2 regions of the Lactobacillus melliventris genome follow, and region 2 is predicted to be linked to the other one. Evidence: riboswitches for the same ligand, from Rfam matches in the RefSeq annotation. Region 2 holds a riboswitch; the other holds the start of a gene.
What was found. A riboswitch is a leader RNA that binds a small molecule or an ion and turns the genes downstream of it on or off. The one in region 2 is predicted to bind FMN.
Positions count from the first base shown of each region.

Region 1: it holds a riboswitch for FMN, as region 2 does, so the genes downstream of both, ribD (bifunctional diaminohydroxyphosphoribosylaminopyrimidine deaminase/5-amino-6-(5-phosphoribosylamino)uracil reductase RibD) here and ACFQ32_RS02140 (ECF transporter S component) in region 2, are expected to answer to the same signal.

Region 1 is NZ_JBHTMT010000006.1:68,190-75,091, reverse strand. It holds gene ribH (6,7-dimethyl-8-ribityllumazine synthase) at 1-6, opposite strand, end outside; gene ACFQ32_RS07605 (bifunctional 3,4-dihydroxy-2-butanone-4-phosphate synthase/GTP cyclohydrolase II) at 8-1,234, opposite strand; gene ACFQ32_RS07600 (riboflavin synthase) at 1,246-1,851, opposite strand; gene ribD (bifunctional diaminohydroxyphosphoribosylaminopyrimidine deaminase/5-amino-6-(5-phosphoribosylamino)uracil reductase RibD) at 1,836-2,897, opposite strand; FMN riboswitch at 3,017-3,150, opposite strand; gene ACFQ32_RS07590 (Nif3-like dinuclear metal center hexameric protein) at 3,250-4,128, opposite strand; gene ACFQ32_RS07585 (PTS sugar transporter subunit IIC) at 4,146-5,462, opposite strand; gene ACFQ32_RS07580 (MurR/RpiR family transcriptional regulator) at 5,586-6,368, shown strand; gene yicI (alpha-xylosidase) at 6,559-6,902, opposite strand, start outside.
Region 2 is NZ_JBHTMT010000001.1:420,451-427,352, forward strand. It holds gene cmk ((d)CMP kinase) at 1-559, opposite strand, end outside; gene ACFQ32_RS02135 (LysM peptidoglycan-binding domain-containing protein) at 598-1,074, opposite strand; gene ACFQ32_RS02140 (ECF transporter S component) at 1,178-1,864, opposite strand; FMN riboswitch at 1,948-2,062, opposite strand; gene ACFQ32_RS02145 (pseudouridine synthase) at 2,092-2,808, opposite strand; gene scpB (SMC-Scp complex subunit ScpB) at 2,811-3,419, opposite strand; gene ACFQ32_RS02155 (segregation and condensation protein A) at 3,409-4,146, opposite strand; gene ACFQ32_RS02160 (hypothetical protein) at 4,143-4,502, opposite strand; gene xerD (site-specific tyrosine recombinase XerD) at 4,512-5,420, opposite strand; gene ACFQ32_RS02170 (CvfB family protein) at 5,413-6,300, opposite strand; gene pyk (pyruvate kinase) at 6,474-6,902, opposite strand, start outside.

The DNA.
Region 1 (6,902 bases), on a different contig from region 2:
TTTCATGTTAATCTACCTCGTTTAAAATATGATTCATTTCATGCTTTTTAGTTGCCAAGTAATTCTTATTTTCTGCGGTCATGCCTACTTCAACAGGTATTCTTTTGACAACTTTAATGCCATAATTTTCTAATTGCGTTACTTTATCCGGATTATTGGTCATTAATTCAACTTCGCTCACGCCTTTTTGCCTTAAAATTTCAGCAGCAACATTATAACGGCGTGCGTCAACCGGCAAGCCAAGATGCTGGTTAGCTTCAACTGTATTCATACCTTCATCTTGCAGCTTATAAGCTCGTAACTTGTTTTCTAGACCAATTCCCCGACCTTCTTGACGCAAGTATAAAACTGCTCCTGATCCATTTTGCTCAATTTTTGTCAAAGCTGCGGCAAGCTGGGCGCCACAATCACAGCGTTTAGAACCAAAAACATCCCCAGTCAAACATTCACTGTGAAGCCGCAATAAAAGAGGCGCACCTTTTTTTACTTCACCCTTACTAATTAACAAAGTCGGTTGCTTTTCAGGATGCTTTTTATCCCTGAAGCCTTCAAGCTGGAAATGACCGTGTTTAGTCGGAAAGTCAACCTTGGTAAAAGATTCAATCCCTAAATCTTTGTTTGCCTGATTCTTGCGGTATGCAATTAACTCTTCAATGGTCAAATAAGGAATACCAAGTCCTTCTGCTAAAGCCTTTAGGTCTTTACGTCTGGCCATCGTTCCGTCTTTTTTAATGCACTCGCAAATAAAGCCTACAGGTGCAACTCCTGCCAATCTGGCCAGATCCAAAGCAGCTTCAGTATGACCTGTCCGTTCTAGTACACCGCCTTTTTTAGCTACCAAGGGAAAAACATGACCTGGATGATAAAAATCAGCCCACTGGCTATTAGGATCAGCCAGTTTTTTAATAGTTTTAGCACGGTCAAAAGCTGAAATTCCCGTAGTGGTTTCAGTGGAGTCAACACTAAGGGTAAAAGCCGTGCCAAAAGTATCGTTCGAACCAGTTTCAATTGGTTTTAGTTGCAAGCGGTCAGCGTATGCCTTACTCATCGGCACACATAATAGTCCGCGCGCCTTAGTAATCATCATATTAACTGATTGAGGCGTTACCTTTTCAGCCAGACCAATCATATCCCCTTCAGACTCACGCTGCGGTGAATCAGCCACAATGACCAACCCACCTGTCAGCATATGTTGTAACACCTTTTGCATTTTTTCATTCAGTTGTTCTGTCATTTTTTCCTCCATTAAAATTCCTTTTTCCAAGCTTGAATTTGTTTGACAGCGTACCGACCAATCATATCCACTTCAATATTGACTTTGTCATGCACTTGGTAGTGGGCCAAAGTAGTATTTTGTATGGTATAAGGTATTAAGCTCACTCCGAAATGATCATTTTGCGCCATTGTTACGGTTAAACTAATACCATCAATGGCGATTGACCCTTTTTCAACAATAAAGGGGGCATACTTATGTGGTACTGCAAATTCTAATTCTATGGAATTCTCATTTTCGTTTCTTATTACCAGTTCAGCTGTAGTATCAACATGACCCGCAACAATATGACCATCAAGCTTACCGTTTAAAGACAATGAAGGCTCTAAATTTACCAAACTGCCTTTTTGCAAATTGCCCAAATTAGTCCGTTTCATTGTTTCCGGCATCACGTCTACTGCAAAGTCATTATCGCTCCAAGCGGTAACGGTTAAACAAATACCATTAACGGCAATGCTTGCCCCTAAAGGCAAATCTTTTTGCACTAATTTAGGAGCGCAAATACCTAGTCTTGCATGTTGCTCACTAATTTCCAAACGGGTTATCGTTCCCGTAGTTTGAATTATTCCTGTAAACATTCTTTTCTCCTCACGCGAATTCTGACATCTTGATTGAATTTTTTAACGTCTAAAAGTTGATAATCACTTTTTTCTGCTAAAGCCTGGCCAAACACAGCAGGTAATGCGGTACCGCCTAAAACTAAAGGAGCAATGTATGTCACTATTTCGTCAGCCAAGTCCGCTGCTACAAACTGGCTCTGGACATTGCTGCCACCCTCAACTAATAATGATTGAATTTCATGTGCGGCTAAAAACTGCACAATTTTTGAAGGTGTCCATTTAGCAGCAGTAAAGCAGCGAACATTTTCAGCTACTTTTTGTGTCAGTTTAGTTCTACTTAATAGCCAAATTTCGCCTTGTGTCTTAAACATGCGACTGTTAAAGTCTAATTGATTAGCATCTTTAGTAAGCACTATTCGAATAGGCGGCTTGGGTAAATTCTTAATTCTGACCGTTAAAAGTGGATTGTCTATTCGCAAAGTATTTGCCCCAATTAAAATTGCTTGGTTGTGCAAACGCAACTTTTGCACATCCACCTGAGCTGCATCCCCAGTCAAAATTGTTCTTCTTTTACCTGCAGCATTAATTTTGCCATCAATGGACATTGCATATTTAAGCGTCACAAAAGGCCTCTTTTTGTGATAAAAAAAGTTATAAGCAACGTTTAAATTTTCTGTACCACCGATTATCTCAGTTTGCACCCCATGGCTTTCTAGATATTCAATACCCTTGCCAGCTACAATTTGATGAGGATCAACCTGACCAATAACAACTTTTTTTATTCCGGCCTCAGCGACCTTTTTGCAGCAAGGAGGTTGTTTACCGTAATGGCTGCAAGGCTCTAGCGTGACATACAAAGTTGCACCTTGTGCCTGCTGGGGATCAGCTAAGTGTGAGAGTGTATTCGCTTCTGCGTGTTCCTTACCAAATTGATGGTGGTAGCCGGTCGCTAGAACCTGATTGTCTTTAACCAAAACTGCACCAACTAAAGGATTTGTCCAAGTCATTCCCTGAGCTTTCAATGCTTCTTGAACTGCCATTTGCATATAATCCTTATCCTGCACTAATTTCACTTCCTAAGCATTAAAAACCTCGTTGATTCAATCAACGAGGCTTATTTTATATTCATCAAATAAGATTTCAGCGAAGTTTAATAACGACGCGAGTTTTCTGTCTAATCTTGTTTGTTCTTCTCCCATCCAGACTTTAACTGTCGGTACTAGACTCACACTAGTTCCACCGCAAAACGCGGGTCACGGACTTCAATTATTAATTGTCACCGTCGGTAGGGAATTGCACCCTGCCCCGAAGAAACCGTATTCAACTTATTCCAGTATAATATAGATATCCTATGTCGGCAATAGCAATTTATTTTTATATCTTTTTAATTAAATAATTTTGATTCATAACAGGTCTCTAATTCTCAGCAATATAGTGATACATATCACCTGATTGAACAAAACTTATAGGTATTTTCTGCGTCTCAATCGCATTTGGTAACCAATGAACCATATACTTCATACCAGCTTCTTCAGTATTAAAATGACCAACTTGTACAATACATTTATTCAAGCCCACCATACTGCTATCACGAATATATTCAGCTAATGTAAAATCAATCATTTCCATGGTCAATAAACAGTCTATATCTGTTTTATCAATCTCTTCTATACACTTTTTAGCTTCTCCAAGATTGTGCTGAGGGATCATTAATTTTTTACATCTAGTTTTAGGATTTCCCTCAATCCTACACCCATTTAAATTTAGCTTATAGATTAAATGTAACCCGATTTCTTCAGCTGTCATAGGATTAGGCAAGTCAATAAATAATGGTATTCCTAAATTTGGATGCAAGTATTTCTCCCAGCCTAGTTCTTTAGCAAAACCATAAAAAATACCGTCTACCCATTCACTAGGCTCACCTGGCTTTGGTATGCCAGAATGCAAATGATCGTGGTCTCTTCTTACAACGATTTTATACTTATCTAATAATTTTATTTTTGCTAAAAAAGTTTTATTATCACTATCCTTTAGCCATTTTTGTTTATCACCATGATTCCAAAACAAGGCTTCGTGAGCAATTATCAAGTTTGCTCCTCTTTTATGGGCTTCTTCAATTACGTTAGCCGTAGCCCAGCAAGTTGTTACAATACCATAGCATTCATCATCTATATGTTTTTCTCCATAAAGAATCCTATCCCTTGTAGTATCATGTCCTAAAGGTTCAGTTGGGTTTTGAGGCCAAACTCCGCGTTCATATGAAATAAGATGATCAATAACTTCTCTTATTTTCATTAAAGCAACTTCCTTTTCTACTTATTTTGTATACTTTCCTCTTTAATTAATTCTCTGTCATATAACTTCAAAAATGGAGTACAAATAAATATATCTAATATTAATAGACCTATCCATAATATACAGTTTTTCCAGTCCATTGAGGCCAAAAAGACCTGAATAAAACCAGGGGTTGACCAGGGAACCATAACGTAAAACTTTCCCAAAATATTATATTGCATCAATAAATATGCAATTGTTAAGTTAATTATTTCTGAAATCACAATTGGAATATAAAAATATAAATTTAAAACGGTCGGAATACCGAAAATCAACGGTTCATTAATATTAAATAAATTACCTGGTAAACCTATTTTCCACAACGTTTTTAATCTCACAGATTTTGCAAACAAAATCATTGCAATTATAAATGCCGTATATGTAATCCATCCACCAAATACGGAATAAAATGAACCAGCAAAAATATGTGTCATTGGCTGACCAGCATTATATTGTTTTAAATTCAAAGCTACATTTAATGTAGTTATAGGTGTAACTATTGCTCCAAGCATGTTATTGCCGTGAATCCCAAAAAACCAAAGAGTAGTTGCAGTAAATGCTATTAATAATACTACTGGCAAAGACCCGGTTAAATTAGTAAATGGCGTAAACAATAAATATATAACTGAAGCAATATCATTATGCGTGAAGTTTACACACCAATTATTTAAAATGAACAAGACAAATGTTATAACTAGCATAGGTAATAGCACCTCAAAAGGAGCTGCAACATTTGGTGGAACACTAGATGGAAGCTTGATTGAAATATGGTTTGAAATAAATAAGCGGTTTACTTCAACTGTAATTATAGCAACCACAATTCCAGCAAACATTCCCACTGCACCTAAATTTTTTGCTGGCAAATAGATTATATTTTTGATAGCAATTGGTGGAGATGCAATTATTAAAAATGCTAAAATAGCTGTTATTTCATTAGTAATCAGATTCATCTTATAGTATTGTGTTAAATAGTAAGCAATGGCAATTACTGTATATAGACCAAGTAGACCCATGGTTAAGTTATAAGGTATAGTAAGAATTGCAGCATTTACAGTTGCCCAATTTCTCCAACTTATCAAAAATGAAGATATAAAGTTTGTAGCTTTAACTGCATTCGGCACTGGTGGCGAACTAATTATAGCTGCTATACCACCAATAATAGTAACAGGAATTATTGCAGTCATACCATCTCTTATAGCAGCCAAATACTTTTCATTAGAAATTTTACCTGCAATAGGAGCAACTTTTTGTTGTACCCAAGTTATGACTATATTTTGTTTTTTTGAATCAGTCATTCAGATTTCCTCCTTACATAAAATTTGTTTCTTCAATTCAATTGTAAGCTATTATGAAATATATTTCAATATTATTTTTAAAATGAAATATATTTCATATATAATTAAAAAAGTGAGGTTGTTATGGATATAGTCAATCAATTAGAAACTTTTCATTCCAAAATGTCCACTAAAGAAAGAGAAGCAACAGAAAAGATATTAAAAAATCTTAAGCCATTAGCGTCTTCTTCTGCCAAAGAAGCAGCATTTATCTACGGAACATCTACTACAACTCTTGTTCGATTAGCTAAAAGAATAGGTCTTTCCGGTTATAGCGAATTCTCTTTTCAGACAAAATTATATCTTCAAAATAATGCATCTAAAGAAGAAGCTAGCGACAGTAGTAATGAACTTTCAAAAGTAACAAACGGATTCTGCAAATCTATAAGTAAAATTCCTACTAATTCAAATAATGAAAAAATAATTCAGCTTGCAAAAGAAATACACGATGCTAAGCGAACATTTTTTATTGGTTATGGATATACAGGATTAGTTACTGATTACCTAAAATTTATGTTTCTTACACTCGGTAAAACTCCTATTATTTATGATGATGTATCAATGATTAATCATGTTGATCAATCCTTAAAAAAGGGTGATTTAGTTATTGTTTTTTCAGTTTCAGGTTCTTTGAAACAATATAAAAAAATATATAAAAAATGTAAGCAAGAGAATATTTTACTTACAATAGTAACTATGAATCCGAATCTTAATATATTAAAAGATATTAGTTTGAATTTTATACTTCCGACAGTTTCTACTGTTAACGAAAATTTACAAGTTCAATCAATAGATCCTCAACCTATTTTTTGGATTTTTGCTAGTGCTTTAACACGAATATACAAAAACATTTTCAGTACTAAATAATCAACTGAATATTATGTATATTTTAGAAACATTCCATTATATCAACTAAAGCACAGTAATTTAGTAAAATTTCTAAACTTGAAAAATTATAAATTGATATTCTATATTAATTATTTCTTAAACTAAATAAAAAACATCTTACTGAAAAAGGTAAGATGTTTTGTTTGATATTATGTAAAATTAAATACTGCTAAATAGTTAATTTTGTTTCACCTACTAAATCTGTATATTCCTCAACTTTCTTCTTAGCAATATAAATATTCAAGTCAAAGGATTGAATGTTATGAGGTTGTATAGTTAAAGTATTACCTTGTTTAATAATTTTAACTTTGCCAATTCTTTTACCATAACTATCAGTAATTAGACTTGCTAGTTTCCCTTCCTCAGGTTCAAAAATATTAATTGTTGGATGATTGGTAAAATCATACATCGTTTTATCGTCAAACTCTCCTGTCACAATAACCGAGTTTGGGCGAGCCAGTATCGGTAAGCTTAATTCATCAAATATTTTTTTATACCATTTTCCACCCTCAT
Region 2 (6,902 bases):
TTTTACGATGCGAATCTTTATAATCCCTTTCCGCTATGTCTTGTTCAATTTCTTCAAGGGACTGGTTAGTTTTAATTCCTCTTTCTTTAAAATCAAGCATTCTTCTTTGGGCTCGAGAATGAGCAGACGCAATTAAAAAGATTTTAACGTCAGCTGCAGGCAAAACCGTGGTCCCAATATCACGACCATCCATCACTACATTCATCTGACCGGCCATTTGTCTTTGCAAACTGACCATTTTAGTTCTGATACCTGCCAAAGCTGATACTTGAGAAACGTGAGCAGAAATATCCGGTGTACGTATATCTTGAGATATATCCTTATCGCCGGCAAAAACTTTTTGTTGGCCATTTTCGCTTTTCAGTTCAATTTTTTCTTTGTCAATAGCAGCCAATATGCCTTTTTCATCACTATAACTAAGTTTGTGTTCACGTGCTAACCAGGTAGAAGCACGGTACATTGCTCCCGTATCAATATACGTAAAGTTCAATTTTTGAGCTATTATCTTTGCTACTGTACTTTTTCCAGCTGAAGCTGGTCCATCAATTGCTACTTGCATTCAATAAAAAAGGGACTGCAGTCCCTATCCTTTCTAAGTTATTTGATACGCAGTACTTGTCCGATATCCACCTGACTGTTAGGATCAAGTTGATTTAACTCAGCTAACTGACCAACAGAAATTTTAAAACGACGAGCAATACTACTTAAAGAATCTCCACTTTGAACTATATATTGTTTAGTTTTCACGTGTTTCTTTTTATGCTTAACCTTAGGTTTGGGTTTTGCCTTCGGTTTGCTCTTAGTTTTATTTTCGACAAGTTTGTTTTTTGCAGGAGAAGCTTTAACGTTTGCTTTTTTGGCAGCTTTTTTATGAGTTTTGCGTACTTCAACTATTTTATTACTTGAATTATTATTCGCTGCTAAATGATGTACTACTGGAACAAGGCCAATTAGTATCATTATAAGTAAAACAATGAGTACAATCCAACCTTTAGAAACAGAGTTGTATGTTTCAACTCTGGTTTTTTGCGGACGTTTATAATGTTGATATGGTCCCTTAGGATTATTAGTCATCTTAAAAAGCCTCCTTACCTAACTTGTTTAATTTTAGCATATTTACCATTTAAGTGGATAAAAAAATCGGTCATTTAATAGACCGATTTCACAATTTCTGATTTTAGTTTTTTAAATTGAAGTTTTTCCTGACAAATGGTTTGATTGTTCTCAAAACAGTTTCAAACAATAAGTAAACCACCGTACCATTTATTGCCCCTTTTAATAAATTAAACGGCACAATAATGCCAAAAATATAGGCACTCATTGATGGAATGTGGAGCAATTTGCCCAAATAAACTTTCTCAGTAAACGCCAATAGACCTGAATAACCATGAATAGCTGGCAAATTGGGTACCGTAGTTGCTGCATAAAAAGGTGTTAGAACCAGAGCATTTAAAACTGACAAAACAAAAGCCATCGCTATAATGCCAAGAACTATACCTAAGATTGGTTTTAAATGTTTTTTAGTAAAACTCTTTTCATCTTTATTGATATTTCTAGTCAAATAATAAAACGGCAAAGCAAATGAAATTGATGCTAAAAAGGCCGCAGATTGACCCACTAAACTTGGTAGCGCAAAACCTTTATATATTAAATTAATTAGCATTCTCACAAACGCGATGAAAATGCCGGGTAATGGACCAAATAAAAAAGTACCAATAGTAATTACAACATCAGAAAAATCAAATTTTAAAAAGCTGGTGACAGGCAATGGTATTTCCAAAAGCATTAATACATATGCAATTGTTCCAATTAAAGTATATGCTACTATATTGACCAAATTATTTCTGCCTTTTCTTTGCAAAATTCTTACCTCCAAAAAAAACTCGGTCTGCTGCTTCTAGCAACAGACCGAGTAAAAGTAAGCTAAAGATCTTGGCTTTTAGTTTAGTCTGTCTTCTTTCATCTAGACTTTAACTATCGGTATCACAATAGATTCCACCACTTTCGTGGGTCGCGGACTCTCACCGCCGGTCGGGATTTTCACCCTGCCATGAAGACAACAAACTTAATATTTAATTTTCAAATACCATCTTAATCTACGTCTTTTAATCTGTCAACTTCCTCATGGGATAATTCGCGAAAACTTCCGGAAATCAGAGAATCCAGGGTTAAAAAGGCATATCTTTCACGTGCTAATTTTTTAACCTGATGATGAACTGCCTTAAACATTCTTTTTACTTGATGATACTGCCCCTCATGAATAGTTAACTGTACTATTTGGCTGTTTTTTTTGCGGTCAGTTCTAATTACTTTAACTTTAGCCGGAGCACATCTATGACGATCAATTTTTACTCCGTGGGTAAGCTGACTGATTTCTGCAGGAGAAAGCACACCCGTAATTTTAGCAACATATACTTTGGCTACATTATTGCGTGGATGCATCAATAAATTTGCAAGCTCTCCGTCATTGGTCATCAAGAGTAAACCTGACGTGTCATAATCTAGTCTGCCAATTGGGTACAAGCGGTAGGGCAATTCTTTAAAGTAATCAACAACGGTTTTTCGGCCTTTGTCATCGCTGGCAGTCGATACCACACCACGCGGTTTATAAAAAAGGTATGTGTGCAAACTTTCCCGCTCAATTGGTTCACCATCGACGGTAATATTACTAAATGTATCTACCTTAGTACCTAATTTTGTAACTACATTACCATCAACTGTCACCCGCCCTGCGGTGATCATTTTTTCAGCCTTGCGTCGTGAAGCAATTCCAGCTTCAGCAATTACTTTTTGTAATCGTTCTAACACCATTATGATTCTCCTTTTTGAGTTTTAGCAATATTTTTATCTGCTTGACCCTTAGCCGCAAATAAATCGATTTCACCTTCGGCATTAACACTATCATCTTCAAAATCTTCAATTAGAGGCAAATCGGCTAAACTTTGATAACCAAAATACTGCAAAAAATAGTCAGTGGTCACGTATAAATTAGGGTGTCCCGGAGCCTCTTTTTTGCCATTTATCTTTACAAGACCCCGCCAAATTAATGTTTGTAAAGCACCAGATGAATTTACCCCTCTGATTTCATCAATTTCTATCCGAGTAATAGGCTGCTTATAAGCAACAATTGCTAATATTTCCAAAGCGGACTGACTAAGACTTTTAGTTAAATCTTTTTGAAAAAAGTTTTCAATTGTTTTGCTTACTTCCGGCCGGGTTGTTAATTTATAAGAATCGTTCAGCTGCTGTATTTGCAGACCTGAATCCGAATTTTGCTGTAATTTTTCCTGCAAGCTTTTAGTTAATTCGCGCAGTGCAGGCTTGCCAATTTGCAGCAGTTCACACAAATTAGTGCTTTCAATGCCATTATCACCGGCCACATACAATAGAGCCTCTAACTGGGCAATTTTAGTTATCATCGCTATCAATTCTTTCCAAGTTCAGATCGCCAAATGTTCTATTTTGTGTTACCCGCAATTCTTGCTTTTTACAAAGTTCAAGCAATGCTAAAAACAAACCAATAACATCAGATAAAGTTTTCATTTTTTGACAACATGCAAAAAAACTGACCTTTTTGCACTTTGCCAATTCGGTTTGCAAAAAAGTACTCATCTCTTTAACAGAGGTCTCTTTCACCTCAACCGAAACAATATCTGGCTGTCTGATCTTCATTCTTTGTAATACTAAAATAAACGTATTAGCCAATTCGGTGGAAGTAATTTGTCCTCGAGGTAACGGCTGAATCTTTTTACTATGGGGCACGCTTTCCTCTTTAGCAGCAGTAATGGGAACCTTTTCGTTACGCTTTTTAAAGTAAACCGAAATTTTTTTGAATATTGAATAGGTAATAAGCTGCTGTACGAGTTCATCCCTAGGATCTTCCTGTTCCTCATCATTTTCTATGAAATCATTTTGCGGCAGTAGTGATTGAGACTTTATGCGTAACAACAATGATGACATGACAAAGTATTCACCGGCAATTTTCAAATTAAGACTTTGCATTTGATGTAAATAGGCTAAATATTGGCTGGTAATTTGGGCTATCGGAATATCATAAATATCAATTTTCTGTACTTTAATTAAGTGCAGCAACAAATCTAAAGGGCCTTCAAAATTGGGTAATTCCAAAGTAAGATTAGCACTCATATTTTTGAGTCCTTTTTTAAATATTTAATCAGATCAATATATTCAGGAACAGCCGTAATTCTTTTTTGGGGATTACTTTGGGCCAGTTCTTGTACTGCCTTTGCTTCATATTTAGCTTTGCGAAAATCAGGAGCAAATGAAATGTAGCGAATGACAACAAATTGTTTATTCGCTTGCGTGCCAATCACACCAATAAAATTAGGATCCTTAGACCGATAAAGATATAGACAAAATTCAGCACTATTTTTATTTAATTGAATTTCATCCTTAAGATTTGCGAGATTTTTAAAATCCGGTAAATAGGATAACAAACCCATTGCTACTTTTTCCGTGTCATTTTTACATTCAATTAACATTTAATCACCTTAAATTCGGGGATGAGTTTTCTCGTATACTTGTATGATATGTTTCTGGGACAAATTGGTATAAATTTGTGTAGTACTAATATCCGAGTGTCCTAAAATTTCTTGAACCACACGCAAATCAGCCCCATTTTCAAGTAGGTGAGTAGCGAAGGTGTGTCTTAAAGTGTGAGGGGTAACGTTTTTCTGAATACCAGCCAACTTGCAGTAATGCTTGATAATTTGCCACACAGCTTGTCGAGTTAGAGAACCGCCGCGACTGTTCAGAAAAATAAAATCCGTGTTTTTTCCCACTTTCAATATCAAGGGATCACGTACTTTTTCTTTATAACTATCAATCCAGGACAAAGCAACTTTACTAATAGGAATCAACCGTTCTTTTGAGCCTTTACCAAAAACTTTGACTAATTTCAATTCTTCATGCAAGTCGGTAAATTTAAGGTTTATTAATTCGCTCACCCTTATTCCTGTTGCATACAACGTTTCAAGTAAAGCACGGTCTCGTAATCCCAGCTTCTTTTTTATATCAGGTTGCTTAAGTAAGTCAGTAACTTCGACTGTGGTTAAAGCAACTGGTAAAGGACGACGCTTTTTGGGTGAGTCTATTTCAAGCATAGGATTCAATTTTTGAATATTTTGTCTTACCAGCCACTGGTAAAACTTTCGCAGACTTGAAATTAAACGACTAATAGAACTTGTTGCCTTCTTTTGATCGCGTTGCTCAGCCAAAAAAGCATCAATATCAATCGCTTTAGTCGGCCAGGAAGTTAAATTTTCCTTTTGTAAAAAATCAATGAAAGAGCTTAAATCCTGCTTGTAAGCAGTGATTGTATTAGCACTTAATCCTCGCTCAATCTGACTAAATCTTAAATAGTCCTCAACTTGTTCTGTTAACTTATTCAACTTATTCATTTTTGTCTTCTTCGGGGTCGTTAAGTAATGAAATTGTTCCAGTAGTTTTATCTTCCACTATGTATTTTCCCTTCAACAAGTGTCCTAATGCTCGTTTAAAAGCTGATTTTGATATGCCAAAATAGTTTTTAATATCCTCTGCATCAGATTTATCATAAAAAGGTAATGTTTTATCTTTTTTTCTGCGCAAACTCATTAAAATCATCTGCGCGTCATCATCTATTTCTTCAAAAGATCGCGGCAGGCTGCTCAAATTTAAGCGGCCATACTGACTGACACCAACTACTCTACCCTTAAACTGTTCACCTAAACGTAGTGGACGAGCCATTTGTGAAGGATGAACAAAGCCTAAATAATATTCTTTAGTAATTACAAATGCTCCTACTTCACGGGCTGAATAGACAGTCCCAAAAACATCTTTATTATTCATACCGTCTGGAAAATGAGCTGCAAGTTGTTCAAAAATATTTTCATCCGCCATTTTTGCCCAAATACGATCTTTTTCATCAGTTTCAAGATGAACTAACAGTTGATCACCAACTTCAGGCCAGCGTTGTTTGTCATAAGGGAGATCATCCAAGGAAATCACTATATCTTTATCTGGCAAACCAATATCTACAAATACACCTAAGCTATACTTGACTTCAGTCACTTTGCTCCAAGCATACTGATCTTCTTGAGCAAAGGGTAGAAACTGGGTCATTTCCCGATTATGCTGTTTATTATCATACAGAAATCCTTTGATTTGATCCCCCAGTTCTGGCTTTTCTTCTTGAGTAATTTCCTTTCTTTTCAATTCGTAAGTCAAACCTTCGACTTGAACAAAAAAAGAATTTTCATTTTGATCTATTATTTTTCCAGTTGCAATAGTGCCTAGCATGATTATTCTCCTAAGTCTAGATATTGGATCTGATAATAAGTATATCATTTTAGCGGATTAAATTGATATCAGTCAAACCAAATTAACTAATGATTTTCATTTAATTTACCACGATCAAAGGCAAACAAAAATAGCCAGTACTGATTACTGGCTATTTTCACATTTTACTTTAATTAAAGATTTGAAACTTCACCTTGGTAAATAGCACCACGACGAGCATCAACAGTAATAGTAATACCACTGCCAATCTTTTCAGTAGCATCAGTAACACCAACCACAACTGGAATTCCTAATGATAACCCGACAACCGCAGCGTGTGAAGTCAATCCAGAAGCTTCAACAACTAAACCTGAAGCCTTCTTAATAGCTGGCATGTAATCAGGATCAGTAGTTCTGGCAACCATGATGTCGCCTTCTTTAACCTTGCTGATAGCTTCTTCAGCACTATTAACCACAACTGTCTTGCCAACAACTGAGCCGTTACCAACACCTAGACCTTGAGCTAATTTGCTACCAATGATTTGTAATTTCATTAAGTTGGTTGTACCTGAATCACCAACAGGAACACCAGCAACAATGATTACTAAATCACCATCTTTAAC